Pseudoduganella dura: one gene and its partner. The protein of the gene in region 1 interacts with the protein of each later gene in a pairwise test. Links are inferred from orthologs where the notes say so. Each region holds a gene or a part of one and is shown in the gene's direction. Other genes may lie near its edges.

What was found.
Region 2: the proteins of GJV26_RS21495 (region 1) and GJV26_RS09625 interact in binary tests that used the Escherichia coli proteins (3 or more experiments, as listed by UniProt). The link is inferred for Pseudoduganella dura from one-to-one orthologs.

What each region holds. Positions count from the first base shown.
Region 1 is NZ_WNWM01000002.1:4,906,740-4,916,644, forward strand. What follows is about bases 6,517-9,429. They hold GJV26_RS21495 (helix-turn-helix domain-containing protein), read left to right. Parts: upstream 6,517-7,425; coding sequence 7,426-8,433; downstream 8,434-9,429. Other genes in these bases: rlmN (dual-specificity RNA methyltransferase RlmN), read left to right, coding at 6,517-6,552; pilW (type IV pilus biogenesis/stability protein PilW), read left to right, coding at 6,552-7,412; ispG (flavodoxin-dependent (E)-4-hydroxy-3-methylbut-2-enyl-diphosphate synthase), read left to right, coding at 8,439-9,429. In the rest of the region: GJV26_RS21460 (alpha-2-macroglobulin family protein), read left to right, coding at 1-641; pbpC (penicillin-binding protein 1C), read left to right, coding at 641-2,746; GJV26_RS21470 (PEP-CTERM sorting domain-containing protein), read right to left, coding at 2,724-3,506; GJV26_RS21475 (Bax inhibitor-1/YccA family protein), read right to left, coding at 3,812-4,495; ndk (nucleoside-diphosphate kinase), read left to right, coding at 4,831-5,256; more of rlmN, read left to right, coding at 5,380-6,516; more of ispG, read left to right, coding at 9,430-9,707; hisS (histidine--tRNA ligase), read left to right, coding at 9,734-9,905.
Region 2 is NZ_WNWM01000002.1:2,180,679-2,190,589, reverse strand. What follows is about bases 4,233-7,151. They hold GJV26_RS09625 (rod shape-determining protein), read left to right. Parts: upstream 4,233-5,129; coding sequence 5,130-6,173; downstream 6,174-7,151. Other genes in these bases: mreC (rod shape-determining protein MreC), read left to right, coding at 6,352-7,151; gatC (Asp-tRNA(Asn)/Glu-tRNA(Gln) amidotransferase subunit GatC), read right to left, coding at 4,485-4,784; gatA (Asp-tRNA(Asn)/Glu-tRNA(Gln) amidotransferase subunit GatA), read right to left, coding at 4,233-4,438. Outside these bases: GJV26_RS09650 (pyridoxamine 5'-phosphate oxidase family protein), read left to right, coding at 1-361; GJV26_RS09645 (DUF1176 domain-containing protein), read right to left, coding at 377-1,402; Asp-tRNA(Asn)/Glu-tRNA(Gln) amidotransferase subunit GatB, read right to left, coding at 1,462-2,922; more of gatA, read right to left, coding at 2,954-4,232; more of mreC, read left to right, coding at 7,152-7,482; rod shape-determining protein MreD, read left to right, coding at 7,479-7,991; mrdA (penicillin-binding protein 2), read left to right, coding at 8,002-9,911. UniProt on the Escherichia coli protein: Forms membrane-associated dynamic filaments that are essential for cell shape determination. Acts by regulating cell wall synthesis and cell elongation, and thus cell shape.

The sequences.
Region 1 (9,905 bases):
CCCAGGCGTTCGAGGCGGTGCCGGTGGCGGGCAATGCCACCGCCACGCTGGGGGGCGAAACGCGCAGCGCGGCGCTGGCGGCCGACACGCAAGGCGCCGCCGTCATGCTGCCGTGGCCGCGCGGCGCCGCGTCGCTGGACCTGCGGCATGCCGGAACGGGCAGGCCGTGGGTCACCGTGCAAAGCCTGGCGGCGATCCCGCTGGCGGCGCCGCTGTCGTCCGGCTACACGATCCGCAAGACCGTGACGCCGGTCGGCCAGGCCCGGGCCGGAGCGTGGCAGCGCGGCGACGTCTACCGCGTGCGCCTGGGCTTGGACGCGCAGAGCGACATGACATGGGTGGTCGTCGACGATCCGATCCCGGCCGGCGCCACGGTGCTCGGTTCGGGCCTCGGCAACGATTCGCGCATCGGCACCCAGGGCGAAAAGGCGTCCGGCTGGGCATGGCCGGCCTTCCAGGAGCGCACGTTCGGCGCGTTCCGGTCGTACTACGAATTCGTCCCGAAAGGAAAATGGACGGTCGACTACACGGTACGGCTGAACAACGCCGGGCGGTTCGGCCTGCCGCCGACGCGCGTGGAAGCGATGTACAGCCCGGAGATGTTCGGCGAACTGCCGAACGCGCCGGTCGAGGTGAAGTGATGCGCGGATCGTTCCTCGCCGCGTTCCTGGCCGCGTTGCTGGCGTCACCGTCGACCTTCGCGGCGCCGACGCCGGAAGCGGTCAGGGCGCAATGGCGCTCGTCCGATGCGGTGCTGCTGGACCGCCATGGCGCACCTGTGCAATCGCTGCGCATCGACCGGCAGGGGCGCCGCGCGCCGTGGGTGGCGCTGGCGGATATCTCGCCCGCGCTGCCGCTGGCCGTGCTGCAGGCCGAGGACCAGCGCTTCATGGAACATGGCGGCGTCGATTTGCGGGCGATGGGGCAGGCGGCCTGGGACAACCTGTTCCGCGAACGGCCGCGCGGCGCATCCACCATCACGATGCAGCTGGCCGGGCTGCTCGATCCGGCGCTGAAGGGCGCGCCGGGCGGGCGCACGCTGCGCCAGAAATGGGACCAGGTGCGGGAAGCCCGCGCGCTCGACGCGGCGTGGAGCAAGGCGCAGATCCTGGAGGCTTACCTGAACCTGGCGGCGTTCCGCGGCGAGCTGCAGGGGGTGGGCGCGGCGGCGCAGGCCCTGTTCGGCAAGGCGCCTTCCGGCCTGGACGTGGCCGAGTCGGCCATTCTTGCCAGCCTGCTGCGGGCACCGTCCGCATCGCGGCCGGCAGTGGCGCGGCGTGCCTGCGCGCTGGCCAGGGAGCTGGCGGCGGCCACGCCATGCGCCGGCATCGAACGCGCCGCGCAGGCCGCCTTCTCGCGGCAGGCGGCGATGGCGCTGCTGCCGCCGGCGCGGGAAGCGGCCGCGCGATTGCTGAAGGGCGCCGGCGATCGCGACGTGAATACACTGCACAGCACGCTGGACGGGACCTTGCAGCGGCATGTGCAGGCCGTGCTGCGCCAGCAGTTGATGGCGCTGCGCGAGCGCCACGTGGCCGACGGCGCCGTGCTGGTGCTGGACAACGCCAGCGGCGATTTCCTGGCGTGGGTCGGCAACGCGGGCGGCAGCGAAGTCGATGGCGTGACCGCCCTGCGGCAGGCCGGATCGACGCTCAAGCCGTTCGTGTATGCGCTGGCGCTGGAGCGGCGGCTGCTCACGGCCGCGTCGTTGCTGGACGATGCGCCGCTCGATATCGCCACGCCATCCGGCCTGTACGCGCCGCGGAACTACGAGCACGACTTCAAGGGGCACGTGACGGCGCGGGCCAGCCTGGCCGGGTCGCTGAACGTGCCCGCGGTGCGCACGCTGATGCTGGCCGGGCTGGACCGCTTCGCCGAACGCCTGCATGCGCTGGGTTTCGCGAGCCTGACGGAGCAGGCCGATTTCTACGGGCCGTCGCTGGCGCTGGGCTCGGCCGATGTCAGCCTGCTGGAACTTGCCAATGCCTACCGCGCGCTGGCGAACGGCGGCGTGGCCGGCAGCCCCACGCTGCTGCCGCGGGCGCGGCCGGAACCGGGGCGGCGCGTGTTCGATGCGGGCGCGGCGTTCATCGTCGGCGATATCCTGGCCGACCGCGCCGCGCGGGCGGCCACCTTCGGCCTGAAGAACGAACTGGCCGCGCCGTACTGGGCCGCCGTCAAGACGGGCACCAGCAAGGACATGCGCGACAACTGGTGCATCGGGTTCACCGGGCGCCACACGGTCGGCGTGTGGGTCGGCAATTTCGATGGCAGCGCGATGTGGGACGTGTCCGGCGTGACCGGCGCCGCTCCCGTGTGGCGCGAGGTGATGGATTACCTGAACCGCCACGGGCCGGGCCGTGCGCCGGCCGCGCCCGCAGGTGTAGTACGGCGCACGGTGACGTGGGAGCCGGCGCTCGAATCACCGCGCCCCGAATGGTTCCTGAAGGGTACGGAGACCACGCGCGTCGCGCTGCTGCCGGAAGGACGGCGCACGCCGAAGATCGTGTATCCCGTCGGCGACACGGTCCTTGCTGTCGACCCGGATATACCGGCAGGCCGGCAACGCGTGTTTTTCCTCGCCCACGGCCCGCAGGGCTTGCGCTGGCAGCTCGACGGCGAGCCGCTCGGCACCGCCGGTGCCCATGCCGGCTGGCAACCCGTGCCGGGGAAGCACGAACTGGTGCTGCTGGACGGCGCGGGCGGCGAACTGGACCGCGTGACCTTTACCGTGCGCGGCGGCGGGTGACGGCGCGCAACCCCAGCAGCAACAGGCCGGCACCGAGCAGCGCGCCGGCGGACGGTTCCGGGACCGGCATGATCCGCGTCACATTCGACTGCGCCTGGAAATAGACCGACATCGCGCGGTCTTCGGCACTGCCGTTGGCGAATGCCAGCATGAAATCCTCGTCGATGACCATCCGGTCCGGCCAGTCGGCAAAGGACAGGCTCTGGCGGATGAACTGGGTGAATGTATAGCCGTGCTCGTCGACGATGCCGACATGGGCCATGCTGGTGGCCTCGTAGTATTCGTCCGGTGTACCGTCCCGCGCCGCCAGCGCCGACAAATGGCCGCCGATCGTCAGCACCGTGTGGGGGCGCAGGATGAAATGCACGGCCTGGTTGGCGGTGGCGCCGGCCGTGCCGTAGCTGCCGAGGCTGGCATCGCCCGCCGCGGCCGACGCGACATCGGCCAGGGCGCCGCTGGTGCGCGCCGCCACCGTCGCACCCCCGAAGTCCAGCTGCACCGTGCCCGGCATCGACGGATCGGGATAGCCGGCCGCGTAATAGTCCGTGGTGCCCGCGTACAGGTAGGCGAACAGGGAGGGCTCGACCGACCGGATGTCGTAGCCGGCCGCCGCGCCATCCCGCGGCGTCAGGTCGAGCACGCCGAAGCGGACATCGGTGATGGCCGCGGCAGCCGTGCCGCCGGCCGTTGCATCAAACGAGCCCAGCAAAAGAAACAGCGATGTCATCGCGGCAAAGAACGGGCGTGAATTTACAGCCATGAAGCCTCCATGCGGTAGGGGAAGATTAAGGAAGGCTCAAGCGCGCGTTCGAGTGCCCGCATCATACGAACTGATCAGCTCGCTTCCGTTGACTTCGCCCACGATTCACGGCGGAACTTTTCGACCTCCGCGTGCGCGTAGCAGGATCGCCACGAATCTGTTGCCAAACCACCCGGGGACAGTCCCCGATTTTTTACAACACATGTTGTTGCTAAAATTCGGGGACTGTCACCGTTGTGAAAATGTTACGGGCATGGACGTAAAAAAGCCGGCGCGGGGCCGGCTTTCGAGGGAGCGCGAAAGGGTTAGTCGCGGTCGCCGCTGGTGAAGCCCAGGATCGACAGCAGGCTGGTGAAGATGTTGTACACGTCCAGGTACAACGCCAGCGTCGCGCTGATGTAGTTGGTTTCGCCGCCGTTGACGATGCGTTGCACGTCATACAGGATGAAGGCGGAGAAGATGCCGATGGCCAGCACCGAGATCGTCAGCGACAGGGCAGGGATGGCGAAGAAGATGTTCGCCAGCGATGCCAGGATGATCAGCACCAGGCCGATCATCGCGAACTTGGCCACGCCGGAGAAATCGCGCTTCGACACGGTGGCGATGCTGGCCAGCACGGCGAAGATTGCCGCGGTACCGCTCGCCGCGAGCATGATCAGCGTGCCGCCGTTGGCGAACGTCATCGTGCGCATCAGCAGCGGCGTCAGCATCAGGCCCATGAAGAACGTGAAGCCGAGCAGCAGGGCGACGCCCATGCCGCTGTGCTTGTTCTTCTCGATCGCCCACATGAACCCGAACGCAATGCCCAGGAACAGCAGCGCGCCGAGGAAGCCGCCCGGCATCGGAATGCCGAACGTCATGCCGGCGGCCGCGCCGAGCACGGTCGGGATCATCGATAGTGACAGCAGCCAGTAAGTGTTGCGCAGCACGCTGTTGCGGGTGACCTCTCGTCGACCCGCGTGGTCATACATCTTTTCCAAATTTGCCATTGTTGTACTCCTGGTTGTCGGTACGGTGTACCCTTGCCAAAGCTTAGCACTCGTGGTGCCGAAAAGGGCTTAAGCCCGCCGGGATGGTCTGTTGTCTTGCTATGTGCTCTTGAAATCCGTCAAAAACCGCCCACTTGCCTGCGAACGGCTGGGCTTCCCAGCCAATACCGCTCGCCCTGATGCGATTTTCGGGGTTTCGCCGCGGCTATCTGCCGCTTGTAACGCCATCTTCCGCCCCAACACGCATAGTATATGGGGTGTTCTATGCTAAAATCAAAGGTTGATCGAGAAATCAATTCTGTTTTAACCCTTTCTTTTTACTGGAGTTTTTCATAATGGCAATCGAACGCACCCTGTCCATCATCAAACCGGACGCAGTCGCGAAGAACGTCATCGGCCAGATCTATAGCCGTTTCGAAGGTGCAGGCCTGAAAATCGTGGCTGCCCGCATGACCCAACTGTCGCGCGCCGAAGCCGAAGGCTTCTACGCCGTGCACGCTGCCCGTCCGTTCTTCAAGGACCTGGTCGATTTCATGGTTTCCGGCCCGGTGATGATCACCGTCCTGGAAGGCGAAAACGCCATTGCCGCGCACCGCGACCTGATGGGCGCAACCGATCCGAAGAAAGCTGAAAAAGGCACGATCCGCGCCGATTTCGCCGATTCCATCGATGCCAACGCCGTTCACGGTTCGGATGCTGCCGAAACCGCCGCCACGGAAATCGCATACTACTTCCCGGCACTGAACGTGTACTCCCGTTAATCGAACAGATTGACGGTGCTTTCGCACTAAAGTAGCAACCAGAGCTGTACCGCCTGGCGCCCCGGCATGTCCGGGGCGAAGGCGTTTTGAAACAAGCGTTTTGATACAAGATTAGGCAAGCTTATGGAAACGACCCTCACCAACCTGCTGGACCTCGATCCCGCGCAACTGATCGACTACTGCGCGCAGTTGGGTGAGAAGCCGTTCCGCGCCAAGCAGCTGCAACGCTGGATCCACCAGTTCGGCGCGTCGGACTTCGACAGCATGACCGATCTCGCCAAGTCGCTGCGCGAGAAGCTGAAGACGCGCGCCCATGTCACGGCGCCGGCGGTGATCAGCGACCATACCTCGACGGACGGCACCCGCAAGTGGCTGGTGGACGTGGGCAACGGCAATGCCGTGGAAACCGTGTTCATTCCGGAAGAAAACCGTGGCACGCTGTGCATTTCCACCCAGGCCGGCTGCGCCGTCAACTGCCGCTTCTGCTCGACGGGCAAGCAGGGCTTCAACCGCAACCTCACGGTGGCCGAGATCATCGGCCAGTTGTGGATGGCCGAATTCGAGCTGCGCCGCACGAAAGGCATCGAGCCGGGCCCGAAAGGCGAGCGCCAGATCACCAACGTGGTGATGATGGGCATGGGCGAGCCGCTGCTGAACTACGAGCCGACCGCCACCGCGCTGAAACTGATGCTGGACGATAACGCCTACGGCCTGTCGCGCCGCCGCGTCACGCTGTCCACGTCCGGCGTCGTGCCGATGATCGACAAGCTGGCGCAGGATGTGCCGGTAGCGCTCGCGGTCTCGCTGCACGCGTCCAACGACGAGCTGCGCAACGGCCTCGTGCCGCTGAACAAGAAATACCCGCTGGCCGAGCTGCTGGCTTCGTGCAAGCGCTACCTGGAATTCGCCCCGCGCGACTTCATCACGTTCGAATACTGCATGCTGGACGGTTTCAACGATACCGACGAACATGCCCGCGAACTGATCGCGCTGGTGAATCACCCGCAATACGGCATCAACTGCAAGTTCAACCTGATTCCGTTCAACCCCTTCCCGGAATCGGGCCTGACGCGCTCGAAAAATCCCCGCATCAAGGCGTTTGCCGAGATCCTGATGAATGCCGGCATCGTGACCACGATCCGCAAGACCCGGGGCGACGACATCGACGCCGCGTGCGGCCAGCTCGCCGGCGAAGTCAAGGACCGCACCCGCGTGGCCGAGCGCATGGAAAAGATGGCGGAATACAAGACCAAGTTCGGTGCCGACTTCGGCAAGATCGTGGAGATCCGTTCCTGATGCAGCCGAGCGCCCAGTGCCGCACGCGCCTGGCAGCCCTCGGCATGGCCGGGCTGCTGGTCGCGCAGTTGTCCGCCTGTACCGGCGGTCCGGCGGGCACGGCGGGCGCGAATGGCATGGGCGGCATGGGCGCCACGAGCGGCAAGGCCGAGCTGCCCACGCTGTCCGATGCCACGGCCGCGCAAAAGCGCGCCCAGATCCGCATGCAGCTGGCGGTCGGTTACTTCGAGCAGGGCCAGTTGCCGATCGCGCTCGACGAGATCAAGAAAGCGCTTGCCGCCGACCCCGACTACGCGGAAGCCTACGGCGTGCGCGCGCTGATCTACATGCGCATGGGCGAGAACGCGCTGGCCGATGATAATTTCAAGCGCGCATTGCAACTGGCGCCGAACAATCCGGACATCGCGAACAACTATGGTTCGTTCCTGTGCCAGAACGACCGCGTGGCCGAATCGTTCCGCTGGTTCGACGCGGCGCTGGCCAGCCGCCAGTATTCGTCGCCGGTGAAGGCCATGAACAATGCCGGCAGTTGCGCGCTGAAGAGCAGGAATTACGAACGGGCCGAGCAATATTTGCTGCAGGCACTGCAGCTGGCACCGGATCAGCCGTCGACCAGCGCCAACCTGGCGCGGGTCTATTACGAGCGTCGCGACTACGTGCGCGCGAACTTCTTCATTACCCGCCTGGGCAAGGTGGCCAGGGCCGACAGCCTGCCGGCAGATGTGCTGTGGCTGGCGATCAGGGTGCAGCACCGGCTCGGCGACAAGGGGGCGGAAGAAGCTTGGGCAACGCAGTTACGCCGCCACCATACCGCCTCGCCCGAGTATGCTGCGTATCAGCGTGGGGCGTTTGATGAGTGAGACAGGGGTAATAATGGATTCAGAAGGGCAGAAACAGCCGCAGAGTCAGCCGCAAGAGCGACGCCTTGGTGCCGCGCCCGGCGCAACGCTGGCCGCGCAGCGCGAGGCCATGGGCCTTTCGGTCGAGCAGATCGCGGACCAGCTGAAGCTGGCGCCGCGCCAGGTGGTGGCGCTCGAGCAGGGCGACTTCGCGTCGCTGCCGAACATGGCCGTCACGCGCGGGTTCATCCGCGCCTACGCCAAGGTGGTGCGGCTCGATCCGGCGCCGCTGGTGGCGCAGATCGAAGTGACGCCATCGGTCACTCCCAGCGAGCACACGCCGATCAGGCGCGAAAAGATCACCACCACGTTCTCGCAATCGCGCTTTCCCACGCTGGCTTCGCGCCAGTCGAAGACGAAGGTCTGGATCGTCGGCGGCCTGGTGGCGCTGGCCGTCATCGCCGGCGCCGGCGCCTGGCAGGCCGGCCTGATCTCGCCGTCCGCGCTGCGCAAGCCGGTGGCCGGCCCGGCCGGCACGGCGGCGGTCAACCCGGCCACGCCGGCTGCCCCGTCCGCCGCAGCCACGCCGGGCACCGCCGCGACCACGGCAGGCACGCCGCTGCTGTCGCCGAATGTGCCGCTGGTGTCCACGCCCGGCCAGGCACCGGTATCGCCGGAAAACACCGCGCCGCTGGTGACGACGCCGGCGCCATCCGCCACGGCCACGCCGGCTGCGACGCCTGCCGTGCCGGCGCCCGCGGGTACGGCGGCAACGCCAGTGCCGGCCGCCGCCGCGGCCCAGGGCGCGAACACGCTGACGCTGGCCTTTACGTCCGATTCGTGGGTCGAGATCCGCCGCCCCGGCGCCGCACCGCTGATTTCCCGCCTGGTCAAGGCGGGCAGCACCGAGACTTTTGAAATCGACCGCCAGTCGACGCTGATCGTCGGCAAGCCCGAGGGCGTGCAGGCCACGTTGCGCGGCCAGCCGCTGGCACTGCCGAGAGTGGCGAACGGCACCATTTCCCGCGTCCAGATCAAGTAATGAGCATGACCGAATACAATACCGCGATTCCTTCCGGCCCCGCCGCCCGCCGCCCCAGCAAGGGCGTGCTGGTCGCGCATGGCGACCGCAAGGTATGGGTCGGCGGCGACCACCCCGTCGTCGTGCAGTCGATGACCAATACCGATACCGCCGATGCCGTCGGCACCGCGATCCAGATCAAGGAGCTGGCGCGCGCCGGTTCCGAGCTGGTGCGTCTGACGGTGGACCGGCCCGAGGCGGCGCAGGCCGTGCCGTACATCCGCGACCAGCTCGACAAGATGGGCGTGGATGTGCCGCTGGTGGGCGATTTCCACTACAACGGCCACACGCTGCTGACCGAATACCCGGATTGCGCGGCCGCGCTGTCGAAATACCGCATCAATCCCGGCAACGTGGGCAAGGGCGCCAAGCGCGACACCCAGTTCGCCCAGATGATCGAAGTGGCGATCCGCCACCAGAAACCGGTGCGCATCGGCGTCAACTGGGGCTCGCTGGACCAGGCGCTGCTGGCACGCATCATGGACGAGAACGCCGTGCGCGCCAATCCGTGGAGCGCCCAGGCGGTGATGTACGAGGCGCTGATCACGTCGGCCATCGAGAACGCCCAGCGCGCCGAGGAAATCGGCCTGGGCCGCGACAAGATCGTATTGTCGTGCAAGGTCTCCGGCGTGCAGGACCTGATCGCCGTCTACCGCGAGCTGGGCAAGCGCTGCGACTACGCGCTGCACCTGGGCCTGACGGAAGCGGGCATGGGCAGCAAGGGCATCGTGGCGTCGACCGCCGCGCTGTCGGTGCTGCTGCAGGAAGGCATCGGCGACACGATCCGCATCTCGCTGACGCCGGAGCCGGGCGGCGACCGCACCAGGGAAGTCATCGTCGGTCAGGAAATCCTGCAGACGATGGGCCTGCGCAAGTTCATGCCGATGGTGATCGCGTGCCCGGGGTGCGGACGCACCACGTCGACCACGTTCCAGGAACTGGCGGACGATATCCAGACCTTCCTGCGCGAGCAGATGCCGGAATGGAAGAAGAGCCACCCGGGCGTGGAAGGGATGAACGTGGCCGTGATGGGCTGCATCGTCAACGGTCCCGGCGAATCGAAGCATGCCAACATCGGCATCAGCCTGCCGGGCACCGGCGAATCGCCGGCCGCGCCGGTGTTCGTCGACGGCCAGAAGTTCGCCACGCTGCGCGGCGACACGATCGTGCAGGAATTCCAGCAGATCGTGCTGGATTACGTGAAGAAGAATTACTCGACATCCGCCGTCGTCTGACGGCTGCAATCAAAAGAAATCAAGTCATGTCCGAAAACAAAAAAGCAGAGAAGATCACCAGCGTGAAAGGGATGCCCGACATCCTGCCCGCCGACGCCCACCTGTGGGAGATCTTCGAGAACACCGCGCAGTCGATCCTGCAAAGCTACGGCTACCAGAACATCCGCACGCCGATCGTCGAGGAAACCCGCCTGTTCG
Region 2 (9,911 bases), 2.7 Mb from region 1 along the record:
GCTGGGCAACCTGTGGTTCATGAGCGCCGCCGACAGCCACAAGAATGCCGAGATCGCGGCGGACCCGAAAGTGCGCCTGTATTTCCAGGCGTCCAAGCACGCCGGATTCCTTTACCTGGACGGCATCGCCACGATCTCGCGCGATCCCGAACGGATCCGGGAGCTGTGGAGCCCGGAACTGGCCACGTGGTTCACGGAAGGGCTGGGCGACCCGCGCATCACGCTGATCCGCGTGGTGCCCATCGACGGGTACTACTGGGACAACAAGCACGGCAACCTGGTTGCCGGCCTGAAGATCATGGTGGGGGCCGCGATCGGCAAGACGCTCGACGATTCGATCGAAGGGCGCGTGGCGCCGTGAGTGTTGCAGGGGCGTTCAGCGCGCCCCGCGCGTGACCCGCGCCACGAAGGTGGGCAGGTGCCATGCGCCGCCTGCCGCCACGAGCCGGCACATGCCGGTGGTGGCCGCCTGCGTCAGCGCGAAGCGGCGGCCGTCCCATACCCATTCCCTGGTGGCCCAGCAGTCGCCAAGGCCGCGGCCTTTCTGCGACGACGAGATCGTGCCGGCCGCATAGTCGCTGCCGCCCGTCGTCACCAGCACGGGATTGAACGGCGCCGCCTTGTCGGCGACCCAGTAGCCGGTGCCTTCGTTGTAGGCGCCGGTCCAGCAGGGCGCCTGCACCAGCAGCTTGCCGGTGTTCAGGCGCAGCACCGCCAGCTGCTCCGGCGCGAACGCGTTGCATTCGTCGGCCTTGAGCGTGCCGCGCAGTTCGCGCAGCAGCGCCGCGCGCGCCGCCGGCGGCAGGGCCACCTCGGTGGAACCGGCCGATGCCGGCGACACTTCAGGCATCGGCAGCGACACCGGCACGGCGTCTTCGGCCTTGTTCCCCTTGCGCATCAAGGCGCCCGTGGTGCCGAGGCGGCCCTGGAACTCGTCCATCTTCAGCAGCACGGCGGCGGCACCCTTGCCGGACAGCGTCCACGCGTGGCTGCCATCGGTCCATTGCACGGTGCCGGTGCCGGATACCGCCGCCAGCAGCGCCTGCGTCTGCGCGGCCGTCAGCACGCCCGTCATCGCTTCGCGGTCGATCTTTACCGGGCCCAGCGCGCGGCCGTTCACCTGCATCGCCACCGTGCCGGCCTTCGGCAGCGGCGCCGTTTCATCATAGGTGCCGATCTTCAGCGTTGCCGTCACGGGCCGGGCCGGGCCCGCCTCACGCTCCAGCAATACGGAAATGGCCGGCGTGGATGCATCGTCGGCCTGGTAACCGGCGGCGCGGCAGGTGCGCGTGTTGTCGCAGGCGACTTCCCAGTCGTTGTGGGTGAAATGAATGCCGGCCGGCTGTCCGGCGAAGGCGGGCAGGGTGGCAACGGCCAGCAGCGCGGTGACGAGGATTCTCATGGCGTGACGATAGCAAAAAAGGCGCCGCGGCGCCTTTTTTGCAGGGTCTGGCGTACCGCTCAACCCGCCAGCTTGGCCTTCAGCAGCTCGGTCAGTTGGGCTGGATTGGCCTTGCCCTTGGATGCCTTCATCGCCTGGCCGATCAGCGCGTTGATCGCCGCTTCCTTGCCGGCGCGATATTGCTCGACCGACTTGGCGTTGTTCGCGAGCACTTCGTCGACGATGGCTTCCAGCGCGCCGGTATCCGAGACCTGTCCCAGGTCCTTGTCCTTGATGATGGCATCGACCAGGCTCGCGTCGTCCGAGTTCGCTTCCCACAATGCCTGGAAGACTTCCTTGGCCGCCTTGTTCGAGATCGTGCCGTCGGCGATGCGCTTGAGCATGCCGGCCAGTTGCGCCGGTTTCACCGGGGCATCCGCGATATCGACATCGTTGCGGTTCAGCGTGGACGACACGTCGCCCATCAGCCAGTTGGCGGCCGCCTTGGCGTTCTCCCGGCCCGCTGCCGCCACCACGGCTTCGAAGTACGTGGCCATCGCCTTGGACGACGTGAGCACCAGCGAATCGTATTCCGGCAGCTTGTACTCGTTCACGAAGCGCTCGCGCATCACGGCCGGCAGTTCCGGCATCGATGCCTTCACGCGCTCGATCCATTCCTCGGAGATCGCCAGCGGCGGCAGGTCCGGGTCGGGGAAGTAGCGGTAATCCTGCGCGTCTTCCTTGCTGCGCATCTCGCGTGTTTCCTTGCGATCCGGGTCGTACAGGCGCGTGGCCTGCACCACCTTGCCGCCATCCTCGATCAGTTCGATCTGGCGGCGCACTTCCACGTTCACGGCTTCCTCGATGAAACGGAAAGAGTTCAGGTTCTTGATCTCGCAGCGCGTGCCGAATTCCGTTTGTCCTTTCGGCCGCACGGAAACGTTGACGTCGCAGCGGAACGAGCCTTCCTGCATGTTGCCGTCGCAAACGCCCAGCCACATCACCAGGCCGTGCAGCGCCTTCGCATACGCCACCGCTTCCTGCGCCGAGCGGATCTCCGGTTCGGACACGATCTCCAGCAGCGGCGTGCCGGCGCGGTTCAGGTCGATGCCGGACATGCCGTGGTAATCCTCGTGCAGCGACTTGCCGGCGTCCTCTTCAAGGTGGGCGCGCGTCAGGTTCACGGTCTTGGTGACGAACTTGCCGTCCTTTTCAAAGCCGAACGTCAGCGAGCCGCCCTGCACGACCGGGTCGTCCATCTGGCTGATCTGGTAACCCTTCGGCAGGTCGGGATAAAAATAGTTCTTGCGCGCGAAGATCGATTGCGGCGCGATTTTCGCGCCCACGGCCAGGCCGAGGCGGATCGCCCGGTCCACGGCCTGCTTGTTCATCACCGGCAGCACGCCCGGCAGCGCCAGGTCCACCGGGCTGGCCTGCGTGTTCGGCGCGGCGCCGAACGCCGTCGGCGAGCCGCTGAAGATTTTCGAATCGGTCGTGAGCTGCACGTGGTTCTCGAGACCGATGACGACTTCCCATTCCATAACTAGTTTCCTTGTGATCTCTTGGATGCGGTCAGACACCGGCCGGAGCGCGCGTGTGCCAGTCGGTCGCCTGCTGGAACTGGTGGGCGATGTTGAGCAGCTTCGCCTCGGCGAAGTAATTGCCGATGATCTGCAGGCCCACCGGGCGGCTGGCGTTCTTGTCGCCCTGGCCGAAGCCGGCCGGGATCGACATGCCGGGCAGGCCGGCCAGGCTGGTCGACAGCGTGAAGATGTCGGCCAGGTAGTTCGCCACCGGGTCGTCCGCCTTCGAGCCCAGGTCCCAGGCCACGGTCGGGGCCACCGGGCCCATGATCACGTCGCACACGGCATCCGGGCCGCTCAGCACTTTCGCGAAATCGTCGGCGATCAGGCGGCGGATCTTCTGCGCCTTGACGTAGTAGGCATCGTAATAGCCATGGCACAGCACGTAGGTGCCCACCATGATGCGGCGCTGTACTTCGGGGCCGAAGCCCTGCGCGCGCGTTTTCCGGTACATGTCCTGCAGGTCCTTGTAGCCCTCGGCGCGGAAGCCGTAGCGCACGCCGTCGAAGCGCGACAGGTTCGACGATGCCTCGGCCGGCGCGATCATGTAGTAGGCGGGGATCGACAGCGCGGTGTTCGGCAGCGAGATGTCGACCAGCGTGGCGCCCAGCTTCACGAACTGGTCCAGCGCGGCGCGCACGGCCGATTCCACGTCCGCCGACAGGCCTTCGCCGAAATACTCCTTCGGCACGCCGATGCGCAGTCCATCGAGCGGTTCGTTCAGGTTGCGCGAGAAATCCTCGTGCACGCCGCCCTGTTCCGGCGTCAGGCTGGTGGAGTCGCGCTCGTCGTAGCCGGCCATGGCCGACAGCAGCAGCGCGCAGTCCTCGGCGGTCTGCGCCATCGGGCCGCCCTGGTCCAGCGACGAGGCGAACGCGATCATGCCGAAGCGCGACACGCGGCCGTAGGTGGGCTTGATGCCGGTGATGCCGCAGAACGAGGCGGGCTGGCGGATCGAGCCGCCCGTGTCGGTGCCGGTCACGGCCGGCGCCAGGCGCGCGGCGATGGCGGCGGCCGAACCGCCGGACGAGCCGCCCGGCACCGCGCTGGTGTCCCATGGATTCTTCACGGCGCCGAAGGCCGAATTCTCGTTCGACGAACCCATCGCGAACTCGTCGCAATTGAGTTTGCCCAGGTGTACCATGCCCGTGGCATGCAGTTTCTCGACCACGGTGGCATCGAACGGGCTTACGTAATCAACCAGCATTTTCGAGCCGGCGGTCGAGCGCCAGCCGCGCGTGACGAAGATATCCTTGTGCGCGACCGGCACCCCGGTCAGCGCATGGGCGTTGCCGGCGGCGATGCGGGCATCCGCGTCCGCGGCCTGGGCCAGCGTGAGCTGGCGGTCGACGTGCAGGAAGGCGTTCAGGTCGCTGGCCTCGATACGGTCGAGGTAATGCGTCGCCAGCTCGGTGGCGGAAATCTCTTTCGACTGCAGCAGCGCGGACAGTTCTTTGAGGGTCTTGGTATGGATCATGGTTTTTTCTGCGGTCCCGCCAGGCTGCGGCGGGATGAATGAATTAGTCGATCACCTTCGGCACCAGGTACAGGCCGTCCTCGGTCTTCGGCGCCACCTGCTGGTATTCGTCGCGGCGGTTCGGTTCGGTGGGCACGTCTTCGCGCAGGCGCAGGGCAACCTGCATGTGCGCGGCCAGCGGGTGCGCCAGCGGGGGCACGCCTTCGGTATCCACGGCCCGCATCTGCTCGGCCAGCGCGAAGATGCCATTGAGCTTGTCCAGCATCGCCGCGGAATGCTGCTCGTCCAATTCCAGTTGTGCCAGCTTGGCAATACGGTTTACGTCGGTGGGTGTCAGGGCCATTTTCGGGGCGCGCGGAGCGCGAGATATAAATACTGGGGGTTTCGATAAGACTTTTGTAAGATCGGCCATTTCGGCCCTAAAACCCCGGCAAACCTGCATAAACACCGGCTTCGGGGTCCGCACATTTGAGTGGATTGAGGGCAAATAGCCCGTGAATTATAAGGTAGAATGCCGGGTTGATGCGTTGCCGGCATCCCGGTGGCCGCCGCGTCCGGCAGGACCCCGCTCCCAGGGCACCGCATTACGCTCCGTATCTATGCTCCATATCGCAGGTATGCAGCACAGGACAAGCAGCACAGGACAATTCGACAATCGCCCACGCGCGGGCAGCGCTACAGGATACTCATGTTTGGTTTTTTACGCAGGTACATCTCGTCCGATCTGGCCATTGACCTCGGCACGGCAAATACCCTTATTTACGTCCGCGGTTCCGGCATCGTGCTCGATGAACCCTCGGTGGTTGCGATCCGCCAGGAAGGCGGCCCGAATGGCAAGAAAACGATCCAGGCGGTAGGCAAGGAAGCCAAGCAGATGCTGGGCAAGGTGCCCGGCAACATCGAGGCGATCCGCCCGATGAAGGATGGCGTGATCGCCGACTTCACCGTGACCGAGCAGATGCTCAAGCAGTTCATCCGCATGGTGCACGACTCGAAGTTCTTCCGTCCCTCCCCGCGCATCATCATCTGCGTACCGTGCGGTTCCACCCAAGTGGAACGCCGCGCGATCCGCGAATCGGCGCTGGGCGCCGGCGCTTCGCAGGTCTACCTGATCGAAGAGCCGATGGCCGCCGCGATCGGCGCCGGCCTGCCGGTCTCCGATGCCACCGGCTCGATGGTCGTCGACATCGGCGGCGGCACCACCGAGGTGGGTATCATCTCGCTGGGCGGCATGGTCTACAAGGGTTCGGTACGCGTGGGCGGCGACAAGTTCGACGAGGCGATCGTCAACTACATCCGCCGCAACTACGGCATGCTGATCGGCGAACAGACGGCCGAGGCGATCAAGAAGGCGATCGGCTCCGCGTTCCCCGGCTCCGAAGTGAAGGAAATGGAAGTCAAGGGCCGCAACCTGTCCGAAGGCATTCCCCGTTCGTTCACGATCTCGTCGAACGAGATCCTGGAAGCGCTGACAGATCCGCTGAACAATATCGTGTCGGCGGTGAAGAACGCGCTGGAGCAGACACCGCCGGAACTGGGCGCGGACATCGCCGAGAAAGGCATGATGCTCACCGGCGGCGGCGCGCTGCTGCGCGACCTGGATCGCCTGCTGATGGAAGAGACCGGGCTGCCGGTGCTGGTGGCCGAAGACCCGCTGACCTGCGTGGTGCGCGGTTCCGGCATGGCGCTCGAGCGCATGGACCAGCTGGGATCGATCTTCTCATACGAGTGATCGCTGCCACGAACGTGGGACCGGTCGACTCTCGCGGGTGACCGCTGCCAGGCGTTAGCAATACCCGAGCGGCCGCGCCGCCCATATTGGGCTCACCGCGGCCGCTCACGTCCTTTCAGGATTTATGGAATACAGTCCGCCGCCACTCTTCAAGCAAGGGGCGTCAGCGCGCGCCAAGATGATGATTTGCGCGTGCATTTCGATCGCGTTGCTGCTGTTCGACTCACGCGTGGGCGCGCTGACCGTGGTGCGCCAGGTCGTCGGCACCGTGCTGTACCCGCTGCAGGTGGTGGCCATGCTGCCGCGCGATGCGCTGGCGGGCGTGGGCACCTATTTCTCCACGCTGTCCGGGCTGGAAAAACAGGTGCGCGAACTCAAGACCCAGCAGATCGCCATGGCGCAGACGCTGCAGCAGGCGCAGCTCGCGCAGGCCGAGAACGCGCAGCTGCGCAAGCTGCTCGAAGCGCAGGAAAAAGTGCCGGGCAAGACGATGCTGGCCGAGATCCTGTACGACGCGCGCGATGTCTTCACCCGCAAGGTGATCCTGAACCGCGGCACGCAACAAGGCGTGACGGCCGGGCTGCCGGTGATCGACAACCAGGGCGTGGTCGGCCAGGTCACGCGCGTGTTTCCGTTCACCTCCGAAGTCACGCTGCTGACCGACAAGGAGCAGGCGATTCCCGTGCAGGTGCTCCGCAACGGCCTGCGCAGCGTGGCTTACGGCCGCGGCCAGTCGGGCAACCTCGACCTGCGCTTCATGGCACCGAACGCCGACGTGGTCGTCGGCGACATCCTGATCACTTCCGGTATCGATGGCGTCTACCCGGCCGGACTGGCGGTGGCGCGCGTCACGCAGGTGGAAAACAGCGCGAACGGCATGTTCGGGCGCGTGGTGTGCCAGCCGCTGGCTGGCATCGAGCGCAATACGCAACTGCTGGTCCTGATGTCGCCGCCGGAAATTCCGCCGCGGCCGGTGGAAGAAGATACGTCCAAGCCCGTGAAGAAGAAAAAGGCGGCCGATACCGCCGCGGTGCCGGCGCCGACGGCGGCGGCAGCGGCCGTGGCGCCGGCGAATGCGCCGGCATTGCCGGCCCCGGCCACGGTGCCCGGCCTGCGCCCGGCAGCCCCGCCGCAGCCCCTGGCCGCTGCTCCGACTACTACTCCAGCCGCCGCACAGGCGCCGGCGCGCACGGCCGCGCCGGCACCGTCCACGCCGCCCGCCGCCGCGCCGGCCGCCAACCCGCCGCGAACAACCGCGCCGGCCGCCGCCGGCTCCAATATCCCGGCCGCAGCGAGGGAAACCCGATGAACCGTCCGCAGTACATCCTGCTGCCCGTCAGCCCGATCTTCATCGCGATCAGCCTGATCGCGGCATTCCTGCTCAACCTGATGCCATGGGGCCAGTTCATTGCCGCGCCGGATTTCGTGGCGCTGGTGCTGGTGTTCTGGGGCGTGCACCAGCCGCGCCGGGTCGGCATCGGCACCGCGTTCTGCCTCGGCCTGCTGATGGACGTGCACGATGCCACGCTGCTGGGCGAGAACGCGCTGGCCTACACCCTGCTGTCCTATTGCGCGATCATGATGCACCGGCGCGTGCTGTGGTTCCGCATCAGTGTACAGGCGATGCACGTGCTGCCGCTGCTGCTGCTGGCGCAGGCCGTGCAGTTGCTGGTGCGCTTCCTGGTATCGGGCAAGTTCCCCGGCTGGTTCTATTTCGTCGAAAGCTTCGTGTCGGCGCTGCTGTGGCCGCTGATCACGATGCTGCTGCTGGCACCGCAGCGGCGCGCGGTCGACAAAGACCATACCCGTCCGATCTGACCCTGCAACGATGACTGAGCTGAAGAACAACGAACGCGAACTGCACCTGTTCCGGGTGCGGCTGACGGCGCTCGGCCTCCTCGTGTTCGTCTGCTTCGCCCTGCTGCTGGCGCGGCTCGTGTGGCTGCAGGTGATCCGGCACAACGACTACATGGCGCAGGCCGAGGACAACCGCATCGCGGTGGTGCCGATCCAGCCGAACCGCGGCCTGATCCTGGACCGCAACGGTGTCGTCCTGGCGCGCAACTACTCGGCTTACACGCTCGAGATCACGCCTTCCAAGCTGCGCATCCCGCTCGAGGAGATGATCGATGCGCTGGCCCTGATCGTGGAAGTGACCCCGAAGGACCGCCGCCGCTTCAAGAAGCTGATGGACGAGTCGAAGAACTTCGCCAGCGTTCCGTTGCGCACCCGGCTGTCTGACGAGGAGGTGGCCCGCTTCACCGCCAACCGCTTCCGCTATCCCGGTGTCGAGGTGCAGGCGCGCCTGTTCCGCAACTATCCGCTGGGCGAAACGGCGTCGCACGTGATCGGCTTTATCGGCCGCATCAACCAGAAGGAAGCCAGGGCGATCGAGGAACGCGAGGATGCGGCCAACTACAACGGCACCGATTACATCGGCAAGGAAGGCCTGGAAAAGAGCTATGAAAAGCAGCTGCACGGCATCACCGGCTACGAGGAGGTGGAAGTCTCGGCCGGCGGCCGGGCGATCCGCACGCTGTCGCGCACGCCGCCGACCTCCGGCAGCAACCTGATCCTGTCGATCGACATCGAATTGCAGAAGGTGGCCGAGGAAGCGTTCGGTGAATGGCGCGGCGCGCTGGTGGCGATCGAACCGGCCACCGGCGACGTGCTGGCCTACGTGTCGCGCCCCGGCTACGACCCGAACCTGTTCGTGGACGGCATCGATAGCCAGAGCTGGAACGAACTGAACACGTCGCTCGACCGGCCCATGGTGAACCGGCCCCTATCCGGCACCTATGCGCCCGGTTCCACCTTCAAGCCGTTCATGGCGCTGGCGGCGCTGGAGCTGGGCAAGCGCACCCCGTCGCAGGCGATCTTCGATCCGGGTTTCATGTACCTCGGCACCCACAAGTTCCGCGACGACGTGCCGGGCGGGCATGGCACGGTGGACCTGCGCAAGTCGATCGTGGTCTCGTGCAATACCTACTACTACCAGCTGGGCCGCGACATGGGCATCGACGCGATCCACGATTTCATGAAGCCGTTCGGCTTCGGCCAGCGCACCGGCATCGACCTGGAAAACGAGAAGACGGGCGTGCTGCCGTCGCGCGAATGGAAGCAGGCGCGCTACAAGAAGAACCCGGCGGCCGGCCGCTGGGTGGGCGGCGACACGATCTCGGTATCGAACGGTTCCGGCTACAACTCCTACACCCCGTTGCAGATCGCCCACGCGGTGGCGAACCTGGCCAACAACGGCGTGGTGATGAAGCCGCACCTGGTGAAGATCGTCGAGGATGGCGGTACGCGCGCGCGCACGCTGACGGTGCCGAAGGAAAGCTATCGTATTCCGCTGAAGCAGCAGAACATCGACCTCATCAAGGATGCGATGGTGGGCGTGGTAAGCGAGCAGGGCGGCACCGCGACCCGCGCCTTTGCCAATGTGGGCTATACGGTGGGCGGCAAGACCGGTACCGCGCAGGTCGTGGGCATCCGCGCCAATGAAAAGTACAACGCCAAGAACCTGGCCGAGCGCCTGCGCGACAATGCGCTGTTCACCGCGTTCGCGCCGGCCGACAAGCCGCGCATCGCGATCGCGATGGTGGTCGAGAACGCCGGCTTCGGCGGCGCCGTGGCGGCGCCGATCGCGCGCAAGGTGCTCGACTACTACATCCTCGGCAAGCTGCCGACCGAGAAGAACACGGCCAGGGTGCCGAAGGAAGACGCCGAGCTGATCGA